3 regions of the Brachymonas moutaii (nom. illeg.) genome follow, and region 3 is predicted to be linked to each of the others. Evidence: riboswitches for the same ligand, from Rfam matches in the RefSeq annotation. Region 3 holds a riboswitch; each other region holds the start of a gene.
The links. A riboswitch is a leader RNA that binds a small molecule or an ion and turns the genes downstream of it on or off. The one in region 3 is predicted to bind cobalamin.
Positions count from the first base shown of each region.

Region 1 (9,919 bases), on a different contig from region 3:
AGCGGCGTGCCATGCACGCGCACCGCTCCCGACGCCGGCCGCAGCAGGCCGTTGCAGTGCTGCAGCAGCGTGGTCTTGCCCGCGCCGTTGGCGCCCAGCAACGCATTGCGCGTGCCGGAGGCAATGGCCAGGGTGCAGACATCGAGCCCGGCGCTCCCGTCGGGATAGCGGTAGGACACCTCCTGCGCCTCCAGCAGCAGATTTCCCTCCGCCGCCGTCATGCGAGACCTCCGCGCAGGGCCACCATGCCCGCCAGCAGCACCGCTCCGGCACAGCCCGCCACGCGCAGATCGCGTCGGGCATGGGCATAGTCGGGTGCCAGAAAATTCAGCGGGCCGTCGCCATTGCGCGCGCTCGCCGCTGCCTGCAGCGCCAGGGCGCGGCTCCAGATCTGCGCGGCCAGATTGGCCGCCAGCAGCGCCAGCGACCGCACCGAGCGCCGGAAAGGCCCATAGCCCAGCCGCGCCGCCTGCGCCGTGACGCCGTCGTCCCACGCCTCCATGAACACGAACACCATGCGGTAGCACAGCACCATCACATCGACCAGCACCTCGGGCACCCGCAGCCGGCGCGCCAGTCCGATCAGGTCACTCAGCGGCGTGGTCAGCACCAGCCCCACCATGGCCGCCAGCGCCGCCATGGCCCGCGTGCCCGTCAGGGCGGCCTCGGGCCAGCCGGCCGCATGCCAGTGCACCTCCGGCCATCCGCCTGCCGAAGGCGCCACCGCCACCAGCAGCGTCGCGCACGACAGCACCACAAAGCTGCCCGCAGGGGCCACCACCCGCGCATACAGCCGCGCCGGCACCCGCGCGCCACCCAGCGTCACCGCCGCCAGCAGCGCCGCCAGCAGCAGCTCGGCCTTCCAGTCCGGCGCGACAAAGGCCGCCGCCAGGCCACAGCCCGCAAACAGAGCCTTGGCCACCGGTGTCACATCGCGCCAGCGATTGGCATAGGCAGCCTGCTCAATCCACACGGGCCACTCCGGCGGGGCCCGCAGCAGCAGAGGTACGCTCCTGATGGGGGGACTGCTCCGGCGCATGGCCGGCTGCCTCCCGCTCGCGGCGCTGGCGTTCGCGTTCGCGATGGCGCGTCACCGACGCCCCGAGCCAGTAGCCGATCACCCCCGCCCCAATGGCCGCCTGCAGCGCAAACAGCATCGAGGCGATTTCGGGCCCGGGCTCCATCAGGGGCGCAAACCACGGGCGGTAGTGCGGTGCAATCACCGTGATGGCGTCGCGCGCTGCATCGTCCGACCCGCCAAAAAGCGCCTGCGCCTTGCCGTCCGGCCCCAGCGCCGGCGTGCGCACGAACAGGAGCGGCGCCACGGTCAGCACCACAACGCATGCCGCAATGATCCAGAATTGCCGCTTCATGCCCGCACCTCCTGCCCTGCATACAGCGGCAGACCGCGCAGATCCTCGCCCTGCAGGCGCGTCATGGCCTGCACCACCAGCACCGTCAGCAGCCCCTCGCTGATCGCCAGCGGAATCTGCGTCACGGCAAAGATGCCGCCGAACTTGAGCATCGAGCCCGCCACCCCGCTGACCGCATCGGGAAACGCCAGCGCCAGCTGCAGCGAGGTCACCACATACGTCACCAGATCAGCGAGCGTCGCCGCCAGAAACACATTCACGCTCAGCGGCAGGCGCAGCACGCGCCCGACGCGGAACACCGCCGCCGCCATGAGCGGCCCGGCAATGCCCATCGAGAACAGATTGGCCCCCAGCGTCGTCAGCCCCCCATGCGCCAGCAGAAGCGCCTGGAACAGCAGCACCACAAAGCTCACCGGCACCATCGCCAGCGGCCCGAACAGCAGAGCACCCAGCCCCACTCCCGTGGGATGCGAACAGCTGCCCGTGACCGAGGGCAGCTTCATGGCCGAGAGCAGAAAGGAAAACGCCGCCGACACCCCCAGCAGCATGCGCCGCTCCGGGTGATCGCGCAGACTGCGGCGCGCCGACCAGATGCCCGCTGCCAGAAACGGCGCCGAAGCCGCCGTCCATGCCACCGCGTGCTTGAGTGGCAGAAAACCTTCCATGATGTGCATTCGAAACCTCCCGTCGAACCGTGTGATGTGAAAGACACGAGCGCACCACGGCAACAGGAAGATGGGAAGGGAAAGTCTGGGCAGGCCGGCACGGCAGCCGCGCCCCGCCGTTTCCGCAGGGAGGAAACACAGAGGCGCACGCCAACGCGCGGCAGCAGACTCCCAGATCCCCCGGGGAATGGTGCTGGCTCGTCGCGGGCCGGTATTCTGGCTTGCCCTCTTCCTAGTCCGCGCCTTCCCGCGTCGGAGGACGCAGTGGCGTGAGGCGGAGTCGTCAGGCTTACAGCAGCGGGGGCTGCGCCGGAATGGCCACTAGCTGCATGGCGTCACCGGCTTCCCGTTTAACGCAGGCGCCAGACCCGAAGCCCGGCAACCCACGCACCCGTGCCGCCATTATAGGAAGGGAGGTGCGTGCTGGGGAGGGTGCTTGGCTGCGAAGCGGGCTGCCTCGAGCAGCCACTCCCCTGCGTCACCCTGCAGCCCCTTTCGCCCGGAGGTTGCCAGCAGCTCAGGCTCCAGGCACCATGCCATCCCAGACGCAAACAAAAAACATTGACACATGAGCGCAAATAATGCACACTCATCACAAAGGAGATAACCTCATCTGTCTCATCAAAATGGAGAAAGTGATGGCAACACTGTTTCTGAACGTGGACGACTCCCTTCTGTCTCGCGCACTGCTGAACAGCCAGGAACAAGGCATCAGCCTTGAGGCCTGGGTACATGAGGCGCTCAAGGCAGCCTCCCTTAGCCAGGCTCCCGATGCCCCGCACAAGACCGTGAATGTGGACAGCCTCATCTCTAGGCTCTTGGAGAAGGCACGCGCCGTAAACATCAAGGGCGAATTCACTCTGAACGAATTATGCGACGACAGTGACTGGAATGCACTCACGAGCGGAGAGCGCAAAAGCTTGGGCAAGGCCTTTCGCAAAGCCCTTGAAGACACCCATTCTCATCCACCCATTGCCAGGTTCGTGAGGCGCAACAGCGCCAACAAAGCCATTTATCAACGTATCTGACATCCACACCACAAAGCCCCAAGGAGTATTTGCATGTTGAAAGCTGCCTACCTGAGCGCACCCCACGTCCAGGATTTCATCGCATGGGTAAGCAATAACCTGTGCAACAGCACTTTCGCTCACAGCTACATCAACCGCAAGAGCAAAAAGGCCTGGAGCTGCAGCAGCCTTTGCGATGCGTACCACAAGTACCACTGGCCGGCCACTCCTACGCCCTTGGTGCGCGCGCATTCTTCGGTCACTGCCGGCACAACCTTTGCCACCAATGCAGCCATTCTGAGCGTGCTGCAAGCTGAACTGAATACCGGGCTGAGCGCGAACAACCTCAAGCAGGTCACTGACGCCGCAGTGGATGTCATGACCTGGGGCGGTGTACGCCTTGGCAATGTGAGCTGGCTGCTGCGCCCCTCTACTCAAAAGGAATTGCTGGATATTCTGCAAACGACCCGCACGGCACTCAACTCGGGGGATACAGGTCACCCTCCACTCACTGCATCTTCCCTGCGCTTCAACGCAGGCATGTCGAAAATCTACTCACTGATCTGCGATGACTTCATCATCTATGACAGCCGCGTGGGTGCAGCTTTGGGATGGATGGTGGTCAAATTCTGCACCAGCCACCACCTTCACGCAGTACCTGCCGAACTGAATTTCCCCTGGTCTCCCGCCAAGGAATCTGCCCATGCCCTGAACCCCAAACAGCGCAATCCAAGCACGACGCTGTTGCAGTTTCAACGTCTGAAGTCTGGCCCGCACCATGCAGAATGGAACTTGAAAGCCAGCTGGATTCTGGACGCAATTTTGAAGCATCCCACAACTGCTGCATGCACAACTGCCTGTTTTCATGCTCTTGCACCCAACCAGCACCTCCGCGCTCTGGAAGCCGCCCTGTTCATGATTGGCTACGATCTGGGTGGCACTGCATCGCACGGCACTGTTCCCGTCACGTCCACTGCCAGCAGCACCACCAAGGCCCACTCGATGGGAGCTGCATCTTTCTTTAACTGGATTGATGCCTCCACCATTTCCAACAACGTCGCCTTTCGCTATCGGGTGACGCCTGCCGCCATCGAAACACAAGAACAAGACGCTGCCGGCAATTGGGTGACTGGCCCCATCTTTACGGCAGCAATCATCGATGCCACCCTGGCCAATCTCCGGAAACAGTTCCCCTCTGGGGCCAGTTTCCCTCTGTCCAACAGCGCGACTGCGGTGCGCGCAGGAACGGCCACTCCAGGTATCGGCACCGCCTATTTCGCTGCAACAGGAAAATCCGGCAATCCGCCCGATACCAGCAAGCTGGCCGTCATTCTGGAAGACCTGGGTGCCATCATCCCCGTGGATCCCAGCAAGTTCCGTGGGCGTCGCTGGACGATCCCCGCCACATACATCACCAGCATTGTCCCGATGCTTTCGACGTATCTGGCCTACGAGGACGAGTTGTAACCTGCACTTGATGCGGAGGCGGCCGCAAGGCACGGCGCCGCGCCGCGCCGCGCCCACCGGCATAGAATGCCCCCATTCCGCCCTGTTCCGTGGGCTGATGGCGGGCCGGGGGTCTGCGGGGCACACGGGAGGGGGTGCTTTTGTGTTCTGTCTTTGTTGCTGGGATCATGACTACTCCTTACGCTGCTTTTCCTGCTGGTCGTCCGCGCCGTTTGCGTGTGGATGACGCTACCCGCCGCATGGTGCGCGAGCACCATGTGAGTGCCGATGACTTCATCCTGCCGGTGTTCGTGCACGAGGGCACGCAGCGGCGCGAGGCGGTGGGGTCGATGCCGGGGGTGGAGCGGCTGTCGATCGACCTGCTGCTGCGGGTGGCCGAGCAGTGCGTGGAGCTGGGCATTCCGTGCATCGACCTGTTCCCTGCCATCGATCCGTCGCTCAAGGACCCGGAGGGGCGAGAGGCGCTCAATCCCGAGGGGCTGATTCCGCGCACGATCGCGGCGATCAAGCAGGAGTTTCCGGAGCTGGCCGTGATGACGGATGTGGCGCTCGACCCCTACACCAGCCACGGGCAGGACGGGGTGCTCGACGACAGCGGCTACATCCTCAACGACATCACGGTGGAGCTGCTCACGCGCATGTCGGTGCTGCACGCACAGGCGGGGGCCGACATCATTTCGCCGAGCGACATGATGGACGGGCGCATCGGGTCGATCCGTGCCGCGTTCGAGCGCGAGGAGCTGGTGAATGCGCGCCTGATGGCCTACAGCGCCAAGTATGCGAGCGCGTTCTACGGCCCGTTCCGCGACGCGGTGGGCAGTGCCTCCAATCTGGGCAAGAGCAACAAGAAGGTCTACCAGATGGACCCGGCCAACAGCGACGAGGCGCTGCGCGAGGTGGCGCTCGACATTGCCGAGGGGGCCGACATGGTGATGGTCAAGCCGGGGCTGCCGTATCTGGACATCGTGCGGCGGGTGAAGGAGACTTTCCACGTCCCCACCTTCGTCTACCAGGTGAGCGGCGAATACGCGATGCTCAAGGCGGCGGCGCAGAACGGCTGGATCGACCACGACGCGGTGATGATGGAGAGCCTGTTGGCGTTCAAGCGGGCGGGGGCCGATGGCATTCTGACCTACAGCGCGCTGGAAGCGGCGCAGTGGCTGCGCACGCACGGCCGCTGAGGCCGGGCGGTTTTCGTTTTCGCACCGTTCGCCGGTACACCTGCCCCTGCTGCCTGCCATGCAGATCGTCGAATTCACGGCCGATACCTTGCGCTTTGCCGACGCGGTGCCTGCGGCGCTGCCGGCAGAGGGCTTTGTGTGGCTGATTCTGGACCGCGAGGAGCTGCCTGCCCTGCTGCCGACGGTGCAGCAGGCGGCACAGCACCTGGGCGGGTCGCAGCTGTTCGATCTGCACTGCCGCGATCTGGCGTATGCGGCCCATCCGTCGAACTACGATTACACCTCGGTGTATGACCTGATCATCTTCCGCCGTCTGGCCACCAAGGGCGAGATGCGCGGCAGCGCCGAGGACCGGGAGCTGCAGGACCTGACGGCAGTCCCCTCCTCCGCGAGCGCGGCCCGAGGCGGACGCCCCAAAGGCGAGGAGGCCCGCGAAGGGGGCCGCGCCTCGCTGGCGACGTTCCGCCGCATCCGGTCGATGGCCGTGGGGTTTGCGGTGTTCGACCGGCTGCTCATCAGCGTGCACCCGCTGCACTGCCACTCGGCGCACGAGTACATCGACCGCTACCTGGCCGATGCGCAGCTGAGTGTGGACAGCGGCGGCGCGTCTGCGGCTGCATCTGCATCCACCCCCACGGGGGTGCGCAGCCGCCTGCCGTTCAGCCCGGCCGATCTGGTGCTGCGCATGATCAACACCATGGTGGACAGCTACCTCGACGTGCGGCGCGAGCTGACGCAGCAGCTCGACCACTGGCAGGAGGCGCTGCTCAAGACGACGAGCCAGTTCACCGACTGGAGCACCCTGCTGATGGCGCGCAACCAGCTGCACATGCTCGAAGACCTGTGCGACGAGCAGCACGATGCCATGCAGGAGTGGCTCGACAGCCTGCGCGAGCAGCCGCTGGCGGCCGGGGCGACCAAGGAGGCGCGGCGCCTGGCGCAGCTGCAGCACGACCAGCTCATTGCCCGCGCGCGCGACATCATCGAGCACATCCAGCGCGTGGTGCACCACGTGCAGCGGCTGGAGCAGTCGGCCGAGACGGCGGTGCAGATTCACTTCAGCGTACAGAGCAACCGCACCAACGACATCATGAAGGTGCTCACGACGCTCACGGCCATCTTTCTGCCACTGAACCTGATTGCCGGGGTGTTCGGCATGAACTTCAAGAACATGCCGGCGCTCGACTGGCAGGACGGCTTCTGGATCACCCTGGGGGCGATGGCGCTCATCACGGTGGCGCTGAGCCTGTGGTTCTGACGCAAGCGCTTTCTGGACCGGGTGTAGGGCAGGCCCTGCCACGGATCACTGCAGGTTCACCGCCGCCGCATCACCACAGGGGCGCGGTGATGCGGAGGGTGCAGGCCCGTGCACGGCACTGCTTTCGGCACTGTGCCCGGGTTGTGCTGCGGCTCCACGGCTGCAGCAGTGCGGTGCGGCATGGCTGCGGTATGGCTAGCGCATGCAGGGAGGCTGCTGGATGTCGTCGGAGGTGGCGGGATCGGTGGTGAGGGGCGGCACGGCGGCCGGCGGTCTGGCGGAGGTGCTGGTAGCCACGAACTGCCCGAACGCGTCATGGTGGGCCATGACCACGCGCTCGGCCTGCCAGCGTTCCAGCTCGTCGGTCGAAATGCCCGCGTAGTGGGAGACTTCTTCGAGCGTGCTCGGCCCGCGGGGAGCCCCGAGGCGGTCGTCCTCGTTGCGCCTTTCCAGCCATTTCCACGCCACCGAGAGCATCAGCATGAGCGCGACGGTGAGCATCACCAGCAGGTAGAGGTCAAACAGGCCCAGCCCCGTGCCGCCGAGGGGTGCGCCAGATACCTGCGCCCACACATACCACACCACCAGCGCCCAGCACACCACCAGCACCACGGGTCGCAGGTAGTGGAACCAGACGAAGTAGCGCTCGGCACGACGGGGCCAGCGCCGGCGGTAGCGGTTCATGGATTCCTGGGAGATGTCGATGATGGGCATGTCGGCCTTGCGCGCGGCCAGGATGGCCTGCTCGTATTCGGGCGAAAGCACTTCCTCCTGGGGTGCCTGGTTGGGGCGGGGGGCGTGCAGCAGGGGGTCGGATTGTGTGCTCATGTCGTTTCTCCTGTTCCGATGCCCCGGTCGGGGCTGCGCCAGATGGCGCGTTGTGCACCGCTGCGCAGCAGGGCCTGCGGCACTGCGGTGATGATGCTCACCGTGTTGATGAGCCAATAGGCAATCGGATACCAGATGGTCCAGACCGCGTAGCGCAGCAGGTCGCGGTCGTAGTAGCGGTCGATCCACAGGCTCACGAGCATCTGCAGCACGCAGGTGGTGCCCAGCAGCGCGCCGTGCCAGTGCGGCAGCAGGGCCGTGCTCCAGCCGGGCAGCACGTCGGTGCCCACCACCCGGGCCACGACGGCCATGCACGTCAGGCACAGGAAGCAGTAGGACCAGAACACGCTCAGGAGGTATTCCATGCACAGCGGCCACATGCGCCACTGGCGCCAGTGCAGCAGCGCCGGGATGTGGCGCAGCACGGTCTGGATGCCCCCGAGCGCCCAGCGCAGCCGCTGCTTCCACAGCCCGTGCAGGGTTTCGGGCATGAGAATCCAGGCCAGTGCCCGGGGCTGGAAGCACACCCGCCAGCCGGCGAGCTGCAGGCGCCAGCTCACGTCGATGTCCTCGGTCATCATGCCGGGGTGCCACAGGCCGACTTCGAGCAGGGCCTTGCGCCGGAACATGGCAATGACGCCCGAGACGGTGAACAGCCGCCCCCAGAGCTGCTGGCAGCGCTTGATGAGGCCGATGGTGGCCGAGAACTCGCCCACCTGCATGCGGCCGAGCAGCGTGGTGCGGTTGCGGATGCGGGGGTTGCCGGTGACGGCGCCCACCCGGTGGTCCTCCAGCATGGTGTCCATGAGCCAGCCGATGGCGTCCGTGTCGAGCAGGGCGTCTCCGTCGATGCCCAGGATGTATTCGCCCCGGGCGAGCAGCGCGGCGGTGTTGAGCCCCACGGCCTTGCCCTGGTTGTGCGCGTTGTGGACGACGCGCAGGTGGGTGGGATGCAGGCTGGCGAGCTCGTCGAGCAGGGTGCCGGTGGCATCGGTGCTGCCGTCGTTGACGGCAATGATCTCGAACGCGGGATAACGGCTGCGCAGCAGCTGCCGCACCACCTCGCGGATGTGGGCGGCCTCGTTGTAGCAGGGAATGAGCACGCTCACCATGGGGGTGGAGGGCAGCAGCGTCACGGGGTTCTGGTGCCAGTGGCGCCGGCGCTCGAAGATGAGGGCGAATGCCAGCCCCCCGGCCATCCAGATGTAGGCCATGAGGAACGGATAGTAGAAGACGAAGGCCGACATCACATCTGCCAGCGTGGGCAGAGGCATCTGGATCCAGGAGAAGGCGTTCATGATGCGGCTCCCTGCAGACCGGTGAAGGGGGGCCGGCCAGCGGCGGCCGGTGCGGCGGCACGCGGCAGCGCCAGGCCCGTGGCCTCGGTGGCTACCGACAGCCCCGCACGCAGGGCCGCGAGCGAGGGCTGATTGGCCGGAAAGTCGTCGGGATACCACCCGATGTGCCGGATGCCGCTGCGGCGCAGCAGCGCGGTCTGCGCGACGAGCACGTCGTCGGGCACCGGCTGGCGCGTGCGCCAGTCGCGGGTCTGCAGCTCGAACAGCACCCGCTGGGCGGCATCGGGCTCGGCCAGGGCACGGTGCGCCAGCTCGGCCAGCCAGCGGTCGGGGTCGGTGGCGCCTTCCATGAAGGGCATGGCCATGACGGCGGTGTAGTCGTAGCTGCGCAGGGCCTCGCGGTAGTCCTGCGCCATCCAGTCGCGGGCGGCAGGTTCGAGCACGGTGCGGGCGTACAGGTTGCGGGCGGTGCGCAGCCGAGGCTGCCACTGCCGCAGGCGTGCCGCCAGCTCCAGGGTGAAGCGGGTGAGCGCCTCGGTCTTGCCGGCAGCCCAGCGCGCGGCCAGCGCCGGATCGCGCCGGATGGCCGGAATGTCGCGCGGCAAGCCCCAGGAGGCATAGGTGTCGAGCGCGGCAGGGCTGGCGTCCTCGTCGTCGGCCAGGGTGGCATCGTCATGGAAGAGCACGCCGGCAAACGCGGCATGGCTGCCCAGGTCGTCGTAGAGGTCGAGGATCAGGCGCCGCACGTCGGCATCGAAGGGCGAGAGCCGGGCATAGCGGTCCTGGTGGGCGGCGCCGCCCCTGTGCACGGCTTCGGCATGCACGCGGGCATCGGCCCGGAC
Region 1 is NZ_JBNGEN010000003.1:62,610-72,528, reverse strand. It holds gene ACP2WS_RS05330 (energy-coupling factor ABC transporter ATP-binding protein) at 1-221, opposite strand, end outside; gene ACP2WS_RS05325 (energy-coupling factor transporter transmembrane component T family protein) at 218-973, opposite strand; gene ACP2WS_RS05320 (energy-coupling factor ABC transporter substrate-binding protein) at 963-1,373, opposite strand; gene ACP2WS_RS05315 (energy-coupling factor ABC transporter permease) at 1,370-2,038, opposite strand; cobalamin riboswitch at 2,228-2,448, opposite strand; gene ACP2WS_RS05310 (DUF1413 domain-containing protein) at 2,665-3,066, shown strand; gene ACP2WS_RS05305 (hypothetical protein) at 3,100-4,512, shown strand; gene hemB (porphobilinogen synthase) at 4,680-5,693, shown strand; gene ACP2WS_RS05295 (magnesium transporter CorA family protein) at 5,752-6,951, shown strand; gene ACP2WS_RS05290 (PgaD family protein) at 7,147-7,779, opposite strand; gene pgaC (poly-beta-1,6-N-acetyl-D-glucosamine synthase) at 7,776-9,077, opposite strand; gene pgaB (poly-beta-1,6-N-acetyl-D-glucosamine N-deacetylase PgaB) at 9,074-9,919, opposite strand, start outside.
Region 1: it holds a riboswitch for cobalamin, as region 3 does, so the genes downstream of both, ACP2WS_RS05315 (energy-coupling factor ABC transporter permease) here and ACP2WS_RS01575 (TonB-dependent receptor plug domain-containing protein) in region 3, are expected to answer to the same signal.

Region 2 (9,919 bases), on a different contig from region 3:
GCTGGGCCGGTTCGCGGACGCCAGACGCTGGCCATGGGCCTGTTCCAGGTAGGAAGGGTGATCGGCTACGGCGCGCTGGGCGCAGTCGCGGCCGCCTCGATGCAGGGGCTGGGATGGATGACCGTGCACAGTGCAGCCCTGCGTCCGTTCTGGAGCATGCTGCACGTGGCAGCCCTGCTGCTGGGGCTGGTGCTGCTGGTGCAGGGGAGGCAACCGCTGTGGCTGGATCGCTCCGCACGCAGGGTGTGGGAGCGTCTCAAGCGGCTTCAGCAGCGTCGTGGACTGGCAGGGCCCGTGCTGATCGGCATGATGTGGGCCCTGCTGCCCTGTGGCCTGCTGTATTCGGCGCTCATGGTGGCAGCCCTGACCGGCGAGGTCTGGCAGGGGGCTGCCGTGATGGTGCTGTTTGTGCTGGGAACCAGCGTGTCGCTGATGGCAGGGCCCTGGCTGCTGCTGCGGGTGCCTCACCTTGGTGGCACGCAGGGTCAGTGGGGCATCCGGCTGGCGGGTCTGGCGCTGGCTGTCACTGCGGGGGTGGCGCTGTGGATGGGGCTCATGCATCAGCAGGCCCCGTGGTGTGCCACTCCGGCACTCTAGTGGCGCAAACCGGATCTTCTGCATCGCGCCAGTCCGAGGCTGCGGGCGCGATGGCATGGAGCGCTCTCGGTGTAGAGCGCCACGTGCGGTTCGGACGTCAGATCTGTATCCCGAGCGTGCGCAGCCCTTCGCGGGTCATGCTGGCCGCGAGCACGATGAGCAGGCAGGCAAAGATGCGCTTGAGGGCCTTGACGGGCAGCGCATGGGCCGTGCGTGCCCCCACCGGAGCCATGAGCACGCTGCAGCTGGCGACGGCCAGCACGGCCGGAATCCAGACATAGCCCAGCGAGTAGGGGGGGCGCCCGGCCACCTGCCAGCCACTGACGATGTATCCCACCACGTTGAAGACTGCAATGGGAAAGCCGAGTGCAGCGCTGGTGGCTACTGCGTTGTGGATGGGCACGTTGCACCAGGTCATGAAGGGCACGCTGATGAAGCCGCCACCAGCCCCGAGCAGGCCGGAGAGAAAACCGATCATGCCGCCCGCAGCAGCCTGGCCTCCGGGGCCAGGCATCTGGCGGGTGGGCTTGGGCTTGCGGTCGAGCAGCATCTGCAGGGCAGCGACGGTGACCAGCACGCCGAACATGAGGGAGAGCCAGGCGCCCTTGAGCAGCGAGAAGATGCCGATGCTGACGATGAGTGCGCCGATCATGATGCCGGGCGCGATGCCCTTGACCAGATCCCAGCGCACCATGCCGCGGCGGTGATGGGCGCGCACGCTCGACATCGAGGTGAAGAAGATGGTGGCCATGGACGTGGCGATGGCCATCTTGACGGCCAGACCCTGCTCCACACCGTGGGCGACGATGATCCAGCTGATGAAGGGCACGAGCACCATGCCGCCGCCGATGCCCAGGAGCCCTGCCATGAAGCCTCCCATGAGGCCGAGACCGGCCAGTTCAACGATGGTGAGGGGTTCGAGAATCATGGCAAGAGGCGGCACACCGCCATGGCGCCGCAGAACGATGGGCGTAAAAAAACACCGCGAGCGGTGTGAGGAATGAGGTGTCTGCACGGGAACCGACCGCATCCTGAACCGAGGGTTCAGGGGGGCGAGGGCAGCACTGGCCGTGGGTCCATCTACGCGAGATGGTCACGCTGGCCGGGCAATATACCAAGCCCGAGCTCAAAGAGCATTGGTTCAAGGAACTATAAAGCCGGAACCGGTGCAGACGCCCCCATTGTAGGGCAAGGTTGCGGCCTTGGAGACAGGCGGAACATGTAATTTGTGTGCCAGCCATCGCTGGGGGCATGCAGGGGTCAGTCGGTGCCGGAGGAAGAAGGCAGTGCCTCGGCGGCGGGCTCTGTGGGAGGGGCGCCGAGCACGGTCTCCATTTCGCCGAGCAGGTGCTGCAGGCGTGGATGCGTGGCTGGGGCCTCGCTGGTGGGGGCGTCATCAGAGAGTGTGGACTCTGTTTCTTCGGCACTGGCTGCTGCGGCCTGTGCGGCTTCCCGGGCGGCGAGCTGTTCGCGTTCGAGGAGGTCATAGGCGACGTTGAGCGCGGCCAGCACGGCAATGCGGTCACGGGCCCGAATCTTGCCGGCATCGCGGATGCGGCACATGGCGGTATCGACCTTCTGGACGGCTTCGAGCATCAGGCTCTCGGAGCCATCGGGGCAGCCCAGCATGTAGGCCAGTCCCATGATGTGCACTTCAAGCTGTTTCATCGGGGCGTTCCTTGGCGGACTCGGATGGGGCTGCCGAGTCGGTGGGGGAGGGGAGCGGCGCATCCACCGAGTCGGGGGTTCCCCAGGCCGTCGGCGGGAGGACGGGCGCATGCATGGGGGAGGCATCCACCGGGATGCGGTCGAGGAGGGAGTCGATGCGCGCGCGTGCAGCTGCCAGCCGGGACTTGAGCGAATCGCGTTCCTGTCCAAGTTCGATGACCTGTTGCTGCAGGAGGTCGTGCGCCTGCTGCAGCGCATGATGGCGCGTGAGCAGCTGCTCGACACGGTCGGCAACCTGATCGAGAAGAGGGGATGTGTGCGGAGATGTCATGGCGGCGAAGAGGCAGCCTGCGCATGCCGCCGCAGGCTGAAGGAGAGGGCCTCTGAATGCCTGTCATTGTAGTCCATGCGCCCTGATCCGCAGGGGAGGGAGCAGGGGCCGTGATGGGCAGGCTAGAATGCCGATTTGCTGGTGCCCACAGGAATCTGGAGAGAAATGCATCTCCCCGGGCCGGCGCTCTGCCTGTAGAAGCATGCGCATCGCGCGCGTGGTGTCTGTCGCAGCAGACGATGTCGGCAGGCATTCCGAGAATCGGTCATGCAGACGGGTTCGTGGGTGAAACGGGAAGCAGGAGGAGAACGCCACCGAAGAGCGGGTGTGCGCGTTGTCCCGGCCTGCGCTGCCCCCGCAACGGTAAAACGGTGCGGATCGCATGCCTTGGGGAGCGCGATCTGCAGCCACGGCCACATGCCACTGGGAGAGCGCCCACTCGCCCGGGAAGGTGCCGTCGGTTCGCCGTCAGCCCGGAGACCGGCCAGCATGGGAGGACACCCAAGCCCCGGCAGGGAGGGTGTTCGTGCGCACGCGCCGGCGGGGTGGCTGGTGGCGTGGGAGGCGGCATGCCCATGTGCGATGGGTGTGGCTGCAGGATGGATATGTGCGAATCATGGCGAAATCCTCTGCGCAGGCGGGCACGGTGGCGTGTCCGGCCCTGCTGGTAGGTGCTGCGGCCTCGGGGCAGGGCAAGACCACGCTCGTCGCGGCGCTGGCACGCTGGTGGACGCGGCGTGGCCTGCGGGTACAGGTGTTCAAGTGTGGACCTGATTTCATTGATCCGGGCTGGCATGCGCTCGCAAGCGGCCAGCCGGTGTATCAGCTCGATCTGTGGATGGTGGGCGAGGCGGCGTGCCGAAGCATGCTCCGCGAGGCGGCTGCCTGCAATGACCTGATTCTCATCGAGGGCGTCATGGGTCTCTACGATGGCGAGCCGAGCAGTGCGGATCTGGCGGTGCGGCTGGGCCTGCCGGTGCTGGCGGTGATCGATGCCCATGCCATGGCGGGCACGTTCGGGGCCCTGGCACATGGACTGGCGCATTACCGCGAAGGGGTGCGCTGGGCGGGCGTGGTGGCGAACCGGGTGGCAAGCAGTGGCCATGCCGACATGCTGCGCCGAGGGCTCCGGGAGCCACACGACTGGATGGGCGCGATCATGCGCAACGCCGATTTTTCTCTGCCCGAGCGGCATCTGGGGCTGATGCTGGCTCCCGAGATGGCCGATGCCCTGGCACGGCTCGATCTGGCCGCCGATGCACTCGCGGACATGCCGCTGGTGGCCGATGAGGGGCAGTCTGTGCCGAGTCGCTGGATGACGGAGTTCCCGTCGGCGCTGGAGCCTTCGGAGCCAGAGGCCTTGGAGAGCCCCGTGGGCTTGCGCTGCACAGAGGAGGGCGCATCGCCTCTGGACGCCTGGCTGCACGCGGAGCCGCGCAGCCTGGAGGGCGTGCGCATCGCAGTGGCCCGGGATGCGGCGTTCTGCTTTCTGTACGAGGCCAATGTGCGTACCCTGCAGGCGCTGGGTGCCGAGCTGGTGTTTTTTTCTCCCCTGGAGGATGCGGCGCTGCCGGCGTGCGATGCGCTGTGGCTGCCGGGCGGTTATCCGGAGCTGCATCTGGAGGCGCTGCAGGCCCAGACCGGCATGCGCGAGAGCATTCGACGCCATGTGCAGTCGGGGCGGCCGGTGTGGGCCGAATGCGGCGGCATGATGGCGCTTGCCGAGGGTCTGGTTCCAGCGGGCGCGGAACCGGAAGCTGCCGTGCCACTGTGGGGTGTGCTGCCCGGGACGGTGCGCATGCATGGACGGCTTCAGGGGCTGGGGCCGCAGGCGCTGGCGGTGCCCGGATGCGATGCGCCGCCGCTGCGGGGGCATACCTTTCACTATTCGACCCTGGACACGCCGGAGGCCGAAGCGGCCCGCACGGTCAGTCCGCGCGTGACGAGTCGCAGCAAGGCTGGCGAGGCGTTCTACCGGACAGGGCCGCAGGGCAATGTGCGGGCGAGTTATTTCCACCCCTGGTTTGCCAGCAGTCCGCAGGCGGCAGCAGCGCTGTTTTTGCCTGACCATGTGGAGACTGGGGCATGAATCCGGTGCACCACGAGCTGATTCTGGGAGGGCAGAAGTCCGGCAAGACGGCCCGGGCAGAAACCCTTGCGGCTGCCTGGCTGGCGCGTGGTCCGGGCCATCGCGCTCTGTATCTGGCCACCGCGATGCCCTGGGACGAGGAAATGCGCCGGCGCATTGCGCGGCATCAGCAGGATCGGGCCCGGCGGGTGCCGGGCATGGCGACGCTGCAGGCAGGCGAGGACGGGCGGCCGCTGGATGTCCCGGCCCTGCTGCGGGCGCATGGTGCGGCCGATACGGCGATCGTGCTGGATTGCCTGACCCTGTGGCTCACCCAGCAGCTCAGCGAGGCGCCGGATGCCGCACGCCTGCGTGGCGGCGAAGGGGGTGAGGAGACAGCGCAGGACATGCGCGCGGCAGAAGACGATCTGGTGCGTGCGGTGGCCGCCTGCCCGGGGCCGGTCTATGTGGTGAGCAACGAGATCGGTCTCGGAGTGATTCCGCTGGGCGCGGAGGTGCGTGCCTTCGTGGACGCACTGGGGCGGCTCAACCAGCGCATGGCCGTTGCGTGCAGCCATGTGACCCTGATGGCGGCAGGATTGCCGCTGGTGCTCAAGGCGCCCACAGGGCCCTGAGCGCCACGGGACCCATGCAGAGACTGCGGGCGCGTGTCGGCACAGGCAGACAGAGCCCGCGACATTTTTTGGATGTTTTTTGAGGAGTGCAGCACATGCAGATCGAGCAACCCCCCACCGAGAAGCCCTATGACAAGCCCGAGGGTGAACGGCGCGGCATCGTGATCGTCCATACCGGCGACGGCAAGGGCAAGAGCACGGCCGCCTTCGGGCTGGCGCTGCGGGCCACGGGACGCGGCAAGAAAGTCATCATCTACCAGTTCATGAAGGTGCCGAGTGCCCGCTTCGGGGAGCACCGCATGTTCGAGCAGCTCGGCGTGCCGGTCGAGGGGCTGGGGGATGGCTTCAGCTGGAAGAGCCAGGATCTGGAGAAGTCGGCACAGCTCGCGCGCGACGGCTGGCAGCGGGCCAAGGCGGCGATTCTGGGAGGGGAGCATTTCCTGGTGGTATGCGACGAGATCACCTATCCGCTGGTGTACGGCTGGCTCGATCTGCAGGATGTGCTGGAGACGCTGCGGACCCGTCCGCGCCATGTGCATGTGTGCCTGACCGGGCGTCGCTGCCCGGACGAGATCGTGGCGCTGGCCGACACGGTCACGGAAATGCGCCAGATCAAGCATGCCTTCGAGGCAGGCATTCCCGCTCAGCGCGGCATCGAGGACTGAGTCGTGGAACAGAGCCAATTCCGGCAAGGGGAAGCGCCAGACCAGTCTGGCGACGAGGTGCGCTACAGCCGGGCCGAGCGGGCGGGGCTGTACCGGGCGATCGTCGAGCGGCGCGACATGCGGCACTTTGTCTCAGGCGCCCAGGTGGAGCCCGAGGTGCTGGAGCGTCTGCTCAAGGCGGCGCACTGGGGGCCGAGCGTGGGGTTCATGCAGCCGTGGCGCTTCATGCGCATCACCGATGCGGCCCTGCGCGAGCGGCTCCATGCCTGTGTGGAGCGCGAGCGGCTGGCCACGGCGGCAGCGCTCGGTGAACGGCAGGCGGATTTCATGCGGCTGAAGGTCGAGGGGCTGCGGGAGGCAGCCGAGCTGCTGGCGGTGTGTCTCATGGACGGGCGCGAGCGGCACGTGTTTGGACGCCGGACCATGCCCTACATGGACATTGCCTCGGTGGGCTGTGCGCTGGAGAATCTGTGGCTGGCCGCGCGGGCCGAGGGGCTGGGCGTGGGCTGGGTGTCGATCTTCGATCCGGTCGACATGTCGGAGCTCCTGGGCTTGCCCGAAGGCGCCACGCCCCTGGCGCTGCTGTGCATCGGCCCGGTGCCCGCGTTCTACGAGGAGCCCATGCTGCAGCGTGAGCGCTGGGCGCGGCGCATGCCGCTGTCCGACGTGGTGTACGAGAATCGCTGGGGCGAGTCTGCGCCCTTCCTGGAAGGGCACGATACCCGCGGAGGACCAGAGGCAGACTGAGCCGGCAGCAGTTCGCATCAGGGATGCGCCGCAAGCCAGATGTCAGGTCTGGCCCGGCCAACTGGGGCACAATCCGGCCCTTGCCCGGCGCGCCACCTGCTGCAGCCGGAGCCGCAGAGAATGGGCGCCGCCGTGGTGCGGCGTCCCTTTGCAGCCGCTGCGATGATTTGATTTGTTTACGGGCTCCCCGGAGGGAGCCGCATTGAGAGAGAGTGATCCATGTCCGAATCCACGACCTTCAACCCCTCTGCATGCCATGGCGACGCAGAGCAGTCCATCCATTTCTGCGTTCCCAAGAAGGGCGCGGCCCAGCCCCAGAGCACGCGGCGCTGGCGCGTGGAGGACATCGAGGAGCTGTTCGAGCTGCCTTTCCCCGAGCTGATGTTCCGTGCCCAGCAGGTGCACCGCGAACATTTCGATCCCACCGAGGTGGAGCTGGCCACGCTGCTGTCGATCAAGACCGGCGGCTGCCCCGAGGACTGTGGCTACTGCCCCCAGTCGTCGCACTATGACACCGGCGTGGATGCCAGCAAGCTCATGGGCGCGGATGTGGTGCGCGAGGCGGCCGAGGCGGCCAAGGCCGCAGGGGCCACCCGCTTCTGCATGGGAGCGGCCTGGCGCTCGCCCAAGGATCGCGACATCGAGCAGGTGGTCACGCTCATCAGGACCGTCAAGGATGTGGGGCTGGAAGCCTGCTGCACTCTGGGCATGCTGACGCAGGATCACGCCGAGCGCCTGCGTGAGGCAGGTCTGGACTACTACAACCACAACCTCGACACCGCCCCCGAGAACTACGGCAACATCATCAGCACGCGCGACTACCAGGACCGGCTCGACACGCTGGAGAACGTGCGCAACGTGGGCGTGAGCGTGTGCAGCGGCGGCATCATCGGCATGGGCGAGAACCGTCGCCAGCGGGCCGAGCTGATCGGTCAGCTGGCCAACCTGCATCCGCGCTATCCCGAGAGCGTGCCGATCAACAATCTGGTCAAGGTCGAGGGCACGCCGCTGGCCGATGCCGAGGACATCGACCCGCTCGAATTCGTGCGCATGATCGCCGTGGCGCGCATCACCATGCCCGAGGCACGGGTGCGCCTGTCGGCCGGTCGCCGCCAGATGCATGACACCACGCAGGCACTGTGCTTCATGGCCGGGGCCAATTCGATTTTCTATGGCGACAAGCTGCTCACCACCGGCAACCCCGACGTCGAGGCCGACCTGCAGCTCATCGAGCGGCTGGGCATGCAGCCCCGTCGACAGACCGAGCACGCCTGAGGCGTGGACGCGCGCCGTGAACAGGATCAGCCGCACCACATGGGGTGACTGCAGGCGCGGAGCTGGCCTCGGGCGGCTTGCTGCACGGAGACGGGCATGATGGGCCTGATCGGATGGTTCTGGAACGCCCCGGCTCCGGGCGTCCTGGCTCAGGGACTGGTGGCCCTGGTGGCGGCTGTGTGGCTGGCACTGGTCATCGATGCCTGGATCGGCGAGCCGCCACCCCGCTGGCATCCGGTGGTGTGGATGGGGCGCTACCTCACGCGCGCAGGTGCCTGGCTGCAGGCGCAGGTGCGCCGGCCTGTCCTCGGCGCAGGAGGGGGAGCGGAGGCCGTCCCGCGCGATGGGCCGTCGCTGTGGCGCGGCAGCCTGGCCTGGTGGGCCGGAGCGCTGCTCGTGCTGGCCTGTGCCGGCCTGCTGCAGTGGGGACTGGCGCAGCTGCCCTGGGCATGGGGCGCCGTGCTGGCTGGTGTGCTGCTCAAGCCGCTGCTGGCCTGTCGCATGCTGACGGACGAAGTCGGAGCGGTCGATGCGGCGCTGGCGCGGTCGCTGCCCGAGGGGCGGGCCCAGCTGGCACGCATCGTGAGCCGCGACGTGCAGGAGCTCGATGCCGCAGCGGTGCGCGAAAGCGCGATCGAGAGCCTGTCCGAGAATCTCAATGACTCGGTGGTGGCTCCTCTGTTCTGGTTTCTGGTGGCGGGTTTGCCCGGTGCGGCGCTGTGGCGCTATGCGGACACGGCCGATTCCATGTGGGGCTATCGCGGGGTGCACCGAGGTCAGGTCTGGGAATGGGCAGGCAAGTGGGCGGCACGCATCGACGATGTGCTGGCCTGGGTGCCTGCGCGGCTGACGGCCCTGGTCTGGGTGCTGTCGGTGCCGGCCTGCTGGCACCGCGCGCTGGGAGCGCTGGTGCGGGAGGCAGGACGCACGCCCTCGCCCAACAGTGGCTGGCCCATGGCGGCTGCGGCCCTGGTGCTCGATGTGCATCTGCGCAAGCCGGGGGTCTACATCCTGCATCCGCAGGGCAGGGCACCTTTGCCGGGCGACATTGCCGTGGCCGTGCGGCTGGCACGGCATGTGGTGTATGGCGGCACTGCGGTGCTCAGCGTGATGGCACTCCTGACGGCGCTGGCCTGCCAGTGGGGAGCTCGCGCATGACGGCATCCCTGCCGATGGACGTGCGCTGCCATGGCGGCACGGATGCCCAGGGGGCGGCCCCGTGGGACTTCTCGACCAACAGCAATGCCGCAGGTCCCTGCCCCGGCGTGCGGGAGCGACTGGCGGCCGTGGATCCGACCCGCTATCCCGATCCGGCCTATGCGGCCCTGCGTGCCCGGATGGCGCGGTTTCACGCGGTGGATGAGTCGCGCATCGTCATCGGGGCGAGCGGCAGCGAGCTCATCGCCCGGCTCACGCAGTGGGCCTGTCGACAGGCGCGGCTCCGGGCTCCGCAGGGCATGCCCACTGTGTGGCTGCCGCCGCATCACTATGTCGATTACGCCCGGCAGGCGGCCCTGCAGGGGGCATTGCCTGTGGACGATGTGCGTGCCGCCGCCCTGGTGTGGCTGTGTGCGCCTTCCAGCCCGCTGGGGCAGGCGCTCGTGCTGCCCGCGCACTGGGAGGCCCGCGACCCGAACGCTGTGGTCGTGCTCGACGGGGCCTATGCCCCGCTGACCCTCACTGACGAGGAGGCAGCGCCGGGACTCGACCGCGACGCCGTCTGGCAGCTCTGGACGCCCAACAAGGCCCTGGGGCTGTGCGGACTGCGTGCAGCCTATGCCGTGGCACCTCGCGGGCTGCAAGCGTCGGCACTGGCAGAGCTGGTGGATCTGGCGCCCTCGTGGCCGCTGGGAGCGCATGGGGTGGCCCTGCTCGATGCCTGGACGCGGGACGACACCCAGCGCTGGCTGCAGCAGGCCCGCACCATGCTGCG
Region 2 is NZ_JBNGEN010000005.1:134,824-144,742, forward strand. It holds gene ACP2WS_RS07600 (sulfite exporter TauE/SafE family protein) at 1-597, shown strand, start outside; gene ACP2WS_RS07605 (sulfite exporter TauE/SafE family protein) at 695-1,525, opposite strand; gene ACP2WS_RS07610 (cell division protein ZapA) at 1,858-2,265, opposite strand; gene ACP2WS_RS07615 (cell division protein ZapB) at 2,252-2,596, opposite strand; cobalamin riboswitch at 2,855-3,099, shown strand; gene ACP2WS_RS07620 (cobyrinate a,c-diamide synthase) at 3,213-4,685, shown strand; gene ACP2WS_RS07625 (bifunctional adenosylcobinamide kinase/adenosylcobinamide-phosphate guanylyltransferase) at 4,682-5,299, shown strand; gene cobO (cob(I)yrinic acid a,c-diamide adenosyltransferase) at 5,395-5,964, shown strand; gene bluB (5,6-dimethylbenzimidazole synthase) at 5,968-6,711, shown strand; gene bioB (biotin synthase BioB) at 6,931-7,986, shown strand; gene cbiB (adenosylcobinamide-phosphate synthase CbiB) at 8,086-9,144, shown strand; gene ACP2WS_RS07650 (aminotransferase class I/II-fold pyridoxal phosphate-dependent enzyme) at 9,141-9,919, shown strand, end outside.
Region 2: it holds a riboswitch for cobalamin, as region 3 does, so the genes downstream of both, ACP2WS_RS07620 (cobyrinate a,c-diamide synthase) here and ACP2WS_RS01575 (TonB-dependent receptor plug domain-containing protein) in region 3, are expected to answer to the same signal.

Region 3 (9,919 bases):
CGCAGCAGCGTGGTCTTGCCAGCGCCGTTGGGCCCGACAATGCCCACCAGCTCGCCCGGGCGCAGGGTCAGGCTCACTCCGTCGACGAGCGTGGTCGTTCCGGCCCGCACCACCAGGTTGTGTGCCTCCAGCACGGCTGCCGTGAACGCACTGGCATTCATGCTGCACTCCTGTCGCGACGCAGGATGAGCCGCAGGAAGAAAGGCGCCCCGATCAGCGCCGTGAGCACCCCCAGCTTGAGCTCCTGGCCCTGGGTGTACATCAGGCGCACGCCCATGTCGGCCACCAGGAGCAGCACCGCTCCCGACCAGGCCGAGACTCCCAGCAGCCGCCCCGGATCTGCCTTGACCCACGGGCGCATCAGATGGGGCGCCACCAGTCCCACAAAGCCGATGCTGCCAGCCACGGATACGGCCGCCCCGACGCTGAGAGCCGTACCCAGAAGCACACGCAGCCGCAGCCGGCGCAGGTCGATGCCGAGCGAATGCGCCGTTTCCTCGCCCAGGCTCAGTGCCTGCAGTCCCTGTCGTGTACCGGCCAGCACCAGCAGGCCGACAACGATCGCCGGCACTGCCAGCCAGACCTCCCGCATGCTCCGATCAGCGAGCGACCCCATCATCCAGAACACGATTTCCTGCAGCGCAAAGGCATTGCGCGACCAGTTCATGACCAGGGCGATCAGCGCTCCTGCCAGAGAGGAGATGGCCACGCCGGCGAGGAGCAGCGTGGTCGTGTCTTCGCCCCGCCGCGCCAGGGCCAGTACCAGCAGCACCGCCAGCAGGGTGCCTGCCATGCCGGCAAGCGGCAGGGCCAGAATGGCGAGCTGGGCGAGGCCGGTATACAGGGCCACCACAGCTCCCAGCGCAGCCCCGCTCGTGATGCCGAGCAGGCCCGGCTCGGCCAGCGGATTGCGCAACAGCCCCTGCAGCGCCGCGCCCGACATGCCGAGTGCCGCCCCCACGGCCACACATAACACGGTGCGCGGCAAACGCAGATCAATCAGAATGCGCGTGGGCACCCACTCCCCCGCCCAGACTCCACTCAGCAGCCGCCAGGGCGAGAGATTGACATACCCGATCGCGAGCGACAGCAAAATGAGCCCCCCCAGCATTGCTCCCGCGCCCGCCAGCTTCATCCGGCTGGCTGCTGCGGTGCCACCGAAGCAGGTTTTTCCGGCAGATACATCACGCTCCATCATGCCGACTTCTCCTTGCGCACCAGATGTCTGCGGGCCTCCAGCATGCGCACCACATCCAGACTCCAGGGGCCTCCGCAAATGGTCATGCGCGTGGGAACCACCATCTCTCCCAGCCTCAGGTGGGCCAGCGCCACCGGCAGCCGGTCCCGGAACTCGATGCTGGGCTCGTCCCGACCATAGTCCGGCGTCAGCAGCAGATCCGGCTGGGTGGCCACCAGCCGTTCCATGGGCAGATACCCGTATCCGCGCAATCCGGCCATGGCTGCGGCATTCCGGTATCCAGCGAGTTGCAGCAGCTCATCGAACATGGTGCCCGTGCCACTGCCATAGCCCATCCAGCTGCGCTCTGCTGCCACAGGCTGCAGGGTGGCGGACTCTTGTGCACGTGCTGCGCGCAGAGCCTGTACCTCCTGCTGCATGCGCGCCACCAGCGCACGCCCCCGCTCGGGTCGCGCCACAGCCTCGGCCACCACCATGGTCTGGATGGCCACTTCGTGCAGCGAATTCGCCAGCGGCACTTCCACGACGCGCACACCGAGCTGGCGCAGCATCTGAGCCGTGTAGCGTGTGGTGTACCGGCCCACCAGCACCAGATCGGGCCGCAGCCGCAGGATGCTCTCCGCATCGCCTCGCACGCCGGGAATGCCGCGGGCACGCTCGGCCAGCATGGACATGCGCGGGTCATGGGCCAGCTCGCTCACCGCCACCACCTGATGGCGATCGGCAAGCTGCAGCACCAGCTGATCGGCGCACAGATTGAGCGATACGATGCGCTGCGGCCGGGCTGCAGCCGGCGCCGCAGAAGAGGAGGCAGATTTCCCTTGCGAACTGGCCTGCGGCCCGGGGACCACAGGCGCAGCCGCGTCACGGCATCCGGCCAGTGCAGCTGCCAGCATGAGCACCGCCGGCAGGCACCGCCCCCTGCGCCCCATGGAGCGCACCGCTCCTGCCGCCCTGCCGAGTCGCCCTGGCCTGCGCATCGTCCGCCCTGCCTTACAGGAAGTCCCAACGATAGGTCAGCTTGACCTCACGCCCCGGCATGGGGTAGCCCGGCACCACCTGGTAGGCGCGGTTGAACAGGTTGTCCACCGCCACCCGCACCGTCTGGTGAGCTGCCGGCTTCCAGCTCATGCTGGCATCCCACAGGGTATATCCACCCTGCTGGCCCAGCGTGCTCGTCCAGTCCGCCCAGTAGGCAGTCTTGAGCGTGCGGCCGACATACCGGGCTCCCAGATGGGCTCCCACATTGCCCCAGTGGCCATCGAGCGAGGCCCGCAGCGTCTGGCGCGGCACGTATTCCAGATCCGTCCAGCCCGAGCCGTTGTTCTGCTCCGCGCGGAAACTGTAGCTGTAGCCCACCCCCAGATCCAGCGCCGGGGTGATGCGCCAGCGGCCACTCAGCTCCATGCCCTGCATCCGGGCTCTGTCGGCATTGGTCCACGAGGACACATTGCCCGGCAGCGTCACCGCCACGATCTTGTCGTGCACGCGCGTGTCATGAAGGGTCACATCCGCGTTCCAGTTGTCCTGCTCTGCCGAGAGGCCGATGTCGGCGCTGACGCTGCTCTCCGGCTTGAGCGCCGGATTGCCCTGGTAGTCCATGCCGTAGCTCGAATACTTGCCCGCAAGTTTCCAGGCGCTCGGAGCCGCATAGCCCCGGCCGATGGTCGCATGCAGCGCCAGTGCAGGCGTGAGGGCATGGCGGATGCCGGCACTCGGGCTGAACTGGTGGAAGTTGCGGCTCTGCGGAGCGTTGTCCGGGAAGTCATCCGTGTCCAGGGTGGACAGACGAAAATGGTCGTATCGTCCCCCCACATAGGCCGACGTGCGTCCGTCGTTGAAGCGGACGTTCTGCTGGGCATAGAGCGCAGCGTTTTCCTGTCGGCTGTCTGGCTGGTAGACCGACGGGGAACCATACCAGTAGCTCACCGAGCGCGCCTTCTGTACCTGGTAGTCGAACCCGTAGACCAGCTCCGCACCGGGGTGCCACTGCCATTCGTCCTTGAGCTGCACCCCATGCCAGTCCAGTGCCGACTGGAACGAGGGAGTCCTGGAGCCATCGGTGGCCACGTCGTCCATGGACGTATGTTCCTCACCCCTGTAGCCCGTGATGCTGAGTGCATGGTTGCCCACATCCCCCCTGAGCACGGCGCTGTAGAGCCGATGGGTCATGTCCTTGACCGTCGGCGTGCCCGAATAGCCAGGCAACGCTCCAGGATTCTCCACATCGTTGCCCTTGAACAGATCCGCGCGCACGTCGAGCTGCCACTGCGGCGCCAGCCTGAATCCCAGTCGCAGGTCATGGTGGTAGGTGTCATAGCCGCTCGGATGCGCCGTTCCTCCCGGGTAGCTGTAATCGCCCTGACGGTGCCATCCGCCGAAATAGTCGAAATTGAGCCAGGGTGTCAGTGCACCGCCAATGTCTCCCTGCACCTCGCGCTGGCCCATAGTGCCGGCAGACACCTCCACACCACCCTGCAGCGCACCCGTGCGGCGCACCGGAATCAGGTTGATCACGCCTGCCATGGCCTGCGAGCCATAAAGGGACGACGCAGGCCCCTGCAGCACCTCGATGCGGGACACGCCAGCGGTGGGCATCATGCTCAGCTCGTTGACGATGGCCGGAATGCCATCCTGCAGCACCAGCGTCTGCAGCGATTCGCCCACCATCGGGCTATAGGGCGTGAATCCGCGCATGCCCACGGCCGAGGACAGCCCCGGATACTGCTTGATGTCCACGCTCGTGGTCTTGCCCAGCAGATCGGCCAGCTCCGCATGGGGCGTCGCCTCGATCTGTCTGCGCGTCACCACCTCGATGCGCTGGGGCGTGTCCTTCACGGACATTTCGGCACGCGAGCCGGTGATCACCACGTTGTACTCCGGGGCATCGCCCCCGTCGGCGGAATCGCGCGGTGCCTCCCCTGCCGATGCCTGTGCCGCCGCAGTGCCCGAAGTCTGCGCCACGGCAGCCGCCACCGGACTGAGGCAGAACAGCAGCCCTGCCAGCCGGAACATAGAAATGGAATGTGTCATTGTCGATACGGTGTATGACCGCATTGCACGCATCCGGAAAAACACGCCAGCCGGAGTGCCCCGCACTGCCTTGCCTTGCACCCCCATGCCGGCCCCCGCGCGCTTCCTGAACTGAAACGCACGGACACCCTCTGCACGGACGTGCATGGCTTCATGCCATGCCGCACCCCGAAGACGGACTCCCGGTCTGCTCCCCGCAAACGGTCAAGATACTGGCTGCCGCACCCTGAAGCGGCAGCACGCTGCATGCCAGGCCGGTATCCGGACTCGTGAGTCTTGACGTTTCGCCTTCCCATCCGATGTCGATCCAAGAGAACCGCATTGCACGGACTCCACGACCCAGACAGTGGCTGCCGCGCGGCATGGACCATGTCGCGCAGCATGAAACGCCCACACTCACCCACCGTTGCGGGGGCAGTCCGGGCATGGCGCCCTGCAGGCGCGCACCCGGTTCCCGTTCAACCCTTGCGGGGCACCTGGCATTCTCTCGTTCCTGCCCCGCCTCACAGCGGTGAGGGTTCGGTGCAGGAACTCTCCATTGTATCGGCGATGCGCTCCCATCCCTCTCCAAGTGCATGGAAACGGCAACCTTCGTCATGCAATGCACGGGCAATGCGCGGATAATCTCCTGCATGAGCATCATCATCCATACCCCTGAAGAAATCGAGGAAATGCGCAAGGCATGCCGCTTTGCGGGCGAACTGCTGGACTTTCTCGGTCCCCATGTCGTCCCCGGCATCACCACCAACGAGCTGGACCGCCTCTGCGAGGAATACACCACCAGCCACGGTGCCGTCTCCGCGCCCCTCAACTACGCGCCTCCCGGCCACCGCCCCTATCCCAAATCGATGTGCACCTCGGTCAACCACCAGGTCTGTCACGGCATTCCCAACGACAAGCCGCTCAAGAAGGGCGACATCGTGAACATCGACGTCACTCCCCGCCTCAACGGCTGGCATGGCGATTCGAGCCGCATGTACATCGTGGGCGGTGAGGATGCCGCGCCCCCCTACGTCAGCCGGCTGTGCCGCGTCACCTACGAATCCATGTGGAAGGGTATTCTCGAAGTCAGGCCCGGAGCCCATCTGGGAGACGTGGGCCACGCCATCCAGAAATACGTCGAGAGCCACGGCTACAGCGTGGTACGCGAATTCTGTGGACACGGAGTGGGCCGCGACTTCCACACCGATCCGCAGGTGCTGCACTACGGCCGGCCAGGCACCATGGAGGAACTGGTTCCAGGCATGATCTTCACCATCGAGCCCATGGTCAATGCAGGCCGCCGCGAGATCAAGGAAGGTCCCGATGGCTGGGCCATCGTCACCAAGGACCGATCCCTCTCGGCCCAATGGGAACATGCCGTGGTCGTCACGCCCACGGGCTATGAGGTGCTCACCCTGTCGCCCGGCATGCCCGCGCTGCCCGACTTTGTGCACGCCACTGCGACCTGATGCCCATTCCCGGTGCTCGGCCGGCAGACGCTGTGGCCTTGTCCGGGGAGGCAGTGCCCTGGTGCGCTTCTTGCTTGCCACGGAGTTGCACCTCTCCGGAGTGCCTGGTCAACCTGCCGGTGCCACTCCTTTCCGGTCCTCCGAGAAATCTGCCTTTTCCCCTTTCCCATGAGCACTCCGTCTCCCTTCTCCGCCCCTGCCCCGCTCACGCGCCAGGACTACCAGGCCGCCAAGCAGGCCCTGCTCGCGCCGCTGGCCGATGAATCCGGCAGCGTGCGCGCCATGCGCAGCATCATGGGCATCCTGCACCGGCTGGCGCAACTCACCGATCACTCGCTCACGGCCCTGTGGCAGCAGCACGGGCTCGACCGCGAACGGGTTGCGCTGGCGGCAGTGGGGGGCTTCGGCAGAGGCGAGCTGTACCCCTACTCGGACGTCGATGTGCTCATCCTCCTGCCCATGCCCATGCAGGAAGCGGGGGCCGACCTGCGCCAGCGCATCGAGGCTTTCGTGGGCAGCTGCTGGGACATGGGCCTCGAAATCGGCTCCAGCGTGCGTTCGGTGCAGGAATGCGTGGCCGAAGCCGAAAAGGACATCACCGTCCAGACCGCCCTGCTCGAACGCCGCCTCATCACAGGCCCCGCCGACCTCTACGACGCGCTGAGCGCCGCCTATGACAGTGCCATGCACCCCTACGGGTTCTATCTGGCCAAGACGCTCGAGATGCGTCAGCGCCACGGCAAGTACGAGAACACGCCCTACTCGCTCGAACCCAACTGCAAGGAATCTCCCGGTGGCCTGCGCGACCTGCAAGTCGTGCTCTGGGTAGCCAAGGCAGCCGGCTACGGAGACTCCTGGAGCGCGCTCATGCGCAGCGGGCTCATGACACCCTATGAAGCACGCCATGTGCGGCGCAGCTACGTCATGCTGAGCCTCGTCCGCACCCGCCTCCACATGGTCGCGCGCCGCCGCGAGGACCGCCTCATCTTCGATCTGCAGGACCCCGTCGCCAAGCTCTTCGGCTATGCGCTGGAAACCCCCTCCTCCCGAGCCGGCAAGACCAGTCCGCTGCGCCCCAGCGAAGCGCTGATGAAGCACTACTACTGGACCGCCAAGGCCGTCACCCAGCTCACCCAGATCTTGCTGCTCAACATTGCCGAGCGGCTGCAGGCCAGCGGCCACACGCGCGAGGACGATCCCGCTCCGGTCACCGAAGCCATGAAGCGCCTGCAGGACAGCGCCAGAGCCCAGCAGGCCAGGGCCGCCATCCAGGCCGAGGAATCGGGCAACTCCGCCCTGGCCCTGCAGGAAACCGTCAACCCGGTTGCCAGCACGGCCGTGACGGACATCGACTACGAACAGCAGACCCAGGAACCCCGGCACCTGCCCTCCATCAACGAGCGCTTCCTCGACAACAACGGCCTGCTCGAAGTCGCCACCGACGACCTGTATTTCCGTGAACCGCACGCCATCCTGGAAACCTTCATCCTGGCCCAGCGGGAAATCGGCATCAGCGGTCTGTCTGCCCGCACCCTGCGTGCGCTCTACAACGCCCGGGTGATCATGGACAGTGCCTTCCGGCGCGATCCGGTCCACCATCGCCAGTTCATGGAGATCCTGCAGGCCCCTTCGGGCGTCACCCATGCCCTGCGCCTGATGAACCAGACCTCCGTGCTGGGCCGCTACCTCTGGGTGTTCCGCAAGATCGTGGGCCAGATGCAGCACGACCTGTTCCACGTCTACACGGTCGATCAGCACATTCTCATGGTCGTGCGCAACGTGCGGCGCTTCTTCATCCCCGAGCACGCGCACGAATACCCTTTCTGCTCCCAGCTCGCCGCCGGCTGGGATGCCCCCTGGATCCTCTCCACCGCAGCCCTGTTCCACGACATCGCCAAGGGCCGCGGAGGCGACCACTCCCAGCTCGGCGAGCAGGAAGTGCGCAAGTTCGCCAAGATCCATGGCATCTCCCAGGAAGACACCGACCTGATCGCCTTTCTGGTGCGCCAGCACCTGACCATGAGCATGGTGGCCCAGAAGCAGGACATCAGCGACCCCGATGTCATCACCGCCTTTGCGAAGACCGTGGGCAACGAGCGCTACCTCACCGCCCTCTACCTGCTCACCGTGGCCGACATACGCGGCACCAGCCCCAAGGTCTGGAACGGCTGGAAGGGCAAGCTGCTCGAAGACCTCTACAAGGCCACGCTGCGCGTGCTCGGTGGCCACGTGCCCGATCTGGATGCGCTGGTGGAAGCACGCAAGCGCGATGCCCAGGTCGAACTGGCGCGCTACTCGATGCCCTTCGAAGGCCACCTCAAGCTCTGGAACGCCCTGGACGTGAGCTATTTCATGCGGCATGACGCCAACGAAATCGCATGGCACACGCGTCACATCGCCCGCCATGCCGGACAGGGCAGAACCATCGTTCGCGCCCGGCTCTCGCCGCACGGCGAGGGACTGCAGGTGCTGGTCTACACCCCCGACCAGCCCGAGCTGTTCGCCCGCATCTGCGGCTACTTCGACAGCGCCTCGTTCAGCATCCTGGATGCCAAGGTCCACACCACCACCGACGGCTACGCGCTCGACACCTTCCAGGTGGTCACCTCCATCATGCCCGAGCACTACCGCGAATTCATGACCATGGTAGAGAGCTCGCTCACCCACGTCCTTGAGCATCCGGGCGCCCTGCCCGAACCTTCGCATGGTCGACTCTCGCGCCGGGCCAAGAGTTTCCCCATGACGCCGACGGTCCAGTTCACCCCGGATGAAAAGGTCGAGCACTGGCTCATCACCATCAACGCCAGCGACCGCATGGGACTGCTTTACCGCATCACCCGCGTGCTGGCGCACGACCATATCCACCTGCAGCTCGCGCACATCTCCACCATGGGCGACCGGGTGGAGGACACCTTCCTCGTCAAGGGCAAGGGCCTGTCATCCGGCCCGGTGCAGGCCCGGCTCGAATCGGACCTGCTCGACGCCATCTCGGCCGCATGAAGGGAGGCGGAGGCTGCGCTCTCTTCGTGAAGCCTCCGCCCAGAACAAAGGCTCCCTGCCCAAAAGGGCACAGGGAGCCTGAGAAGGGCAGCCTGCGGGCGCTGCCTGTGACCTGCTGTCGGTACATCCCCGCCTCGGAACGCACAGACAGACGGCGCACCAGCTGCGCCGCAGCCAGGATCAGACCTTGACCGTCGCCATGTAGCTGTCGAAGCGGAACTGCGAGAAGCGGTTCCAGAGGATCTGGTCGCGCTGGAATTCACGCATCGACTGGTGGATCTTCTTGAACTCGGGCGACTTGGCTTCGTGCTCGGCGAACACCTCCATCGAGGCCTTGAACCCGGCGTCCATCACTTCCTTGGAGAAAGGCTTGAGCTGGGTGCCGGCAGCCACCAGACGCTTGAGGGCGCCGGGGTTGCGCGCGTTGTACTTGGCTGTGGTCTCGGCAGCAGCCACGCGGGTAGCTGCATCGACAATGGCCTTGTTGGTGGCCGACAGAGCGTTGTAGGCCTTGGCATTGATGAAGAATTCCAGCTCGGCGCTGCCTTCCCACCAGCCGGGATAGTAGTAATAGGGGGCCACCTTGTTGAAGCCGAGCTTTTCGTCGTCATAGGGGCCGACGAATTCCACGGCATCGAGCGTGCCCTTCTCCAGCGCCTGGTAGATGTCGCCGGCCGGCATGTTCTGGGACACCACGCCCAGCTTCTGCATGGCTTCGCCGAACACGCCGCCGCCCATGCGCATCTTCAGCCCCTTGAGGTCCTCGGGGGTGTTGATTTCCTTGCGGTACCACCCCCCCATCTGCGTACCGGTGTTGCCGGCGCTGGCGCTCTTGATGTTGTACTTGGCGTAGAACTCGTCCATGAGCTTGCGGCCATTGCCCTGGTCCATCCAGGCATCCATCTGGAGCGTGGTGAGCCCGAAAGGCACTGCACAGCCAAAGGCAAAGATCGGATCCTTGCCAGTGAAGTAGTAGGACGCGGTTTCTGCCATCTCGATGGTGTTGTTCTGCAGGGCATCCACCACGCCGAAGGCCGGCATGAGCTCACCGGCTGCATGCACGGTCACCTCGAACTTACCGCCCGAGAGCTGCTTGACGGTTTCCGCGAACCGCTCTGCGCTGCCGTAGATGGTGTCGGTCGACTTGGGAAAGCTCGAAGCCAGACGCCAGCGCACAGTCTCGCCACTTTGCACGGCAGGCGCCCCCTTCACAGCACCGGAGGCACCGGCATCGGCA
Region 3 is NZ_JBNGEN010000001.1:344,647-354,565, forward strand. It holds gene ACP2WS_RS01560 (ABC transporter ATP-binding protein) at 1-161, opposite strand, end outside; gene ACP2WS_RS01565 (FecCD family ABC transporter permease) at 158-1,198, opposite strand; gene ACP2WS_RS01570 (ABC transporter substrate-binding protein) at 1,195-2,094, opposite strand; gene ACP2WS_RS01575 (TonB-dependent receptor plug domain-containing protein) at 2,192-4,231, opposite strand; cobalamin riboswitch at 4,467-4,726, opposite strand; gene map (type I methionyl aminopeptidase) at 4,864-5,682, shown strand; gene glnD ([protein-PII] uridylyltransferase) at 5,851-8,682, shown strand; gene ACP2WS_RS01590 (TRAP transporter substrate-binding protein) at 8,863-9,919, opposite strand, start outside.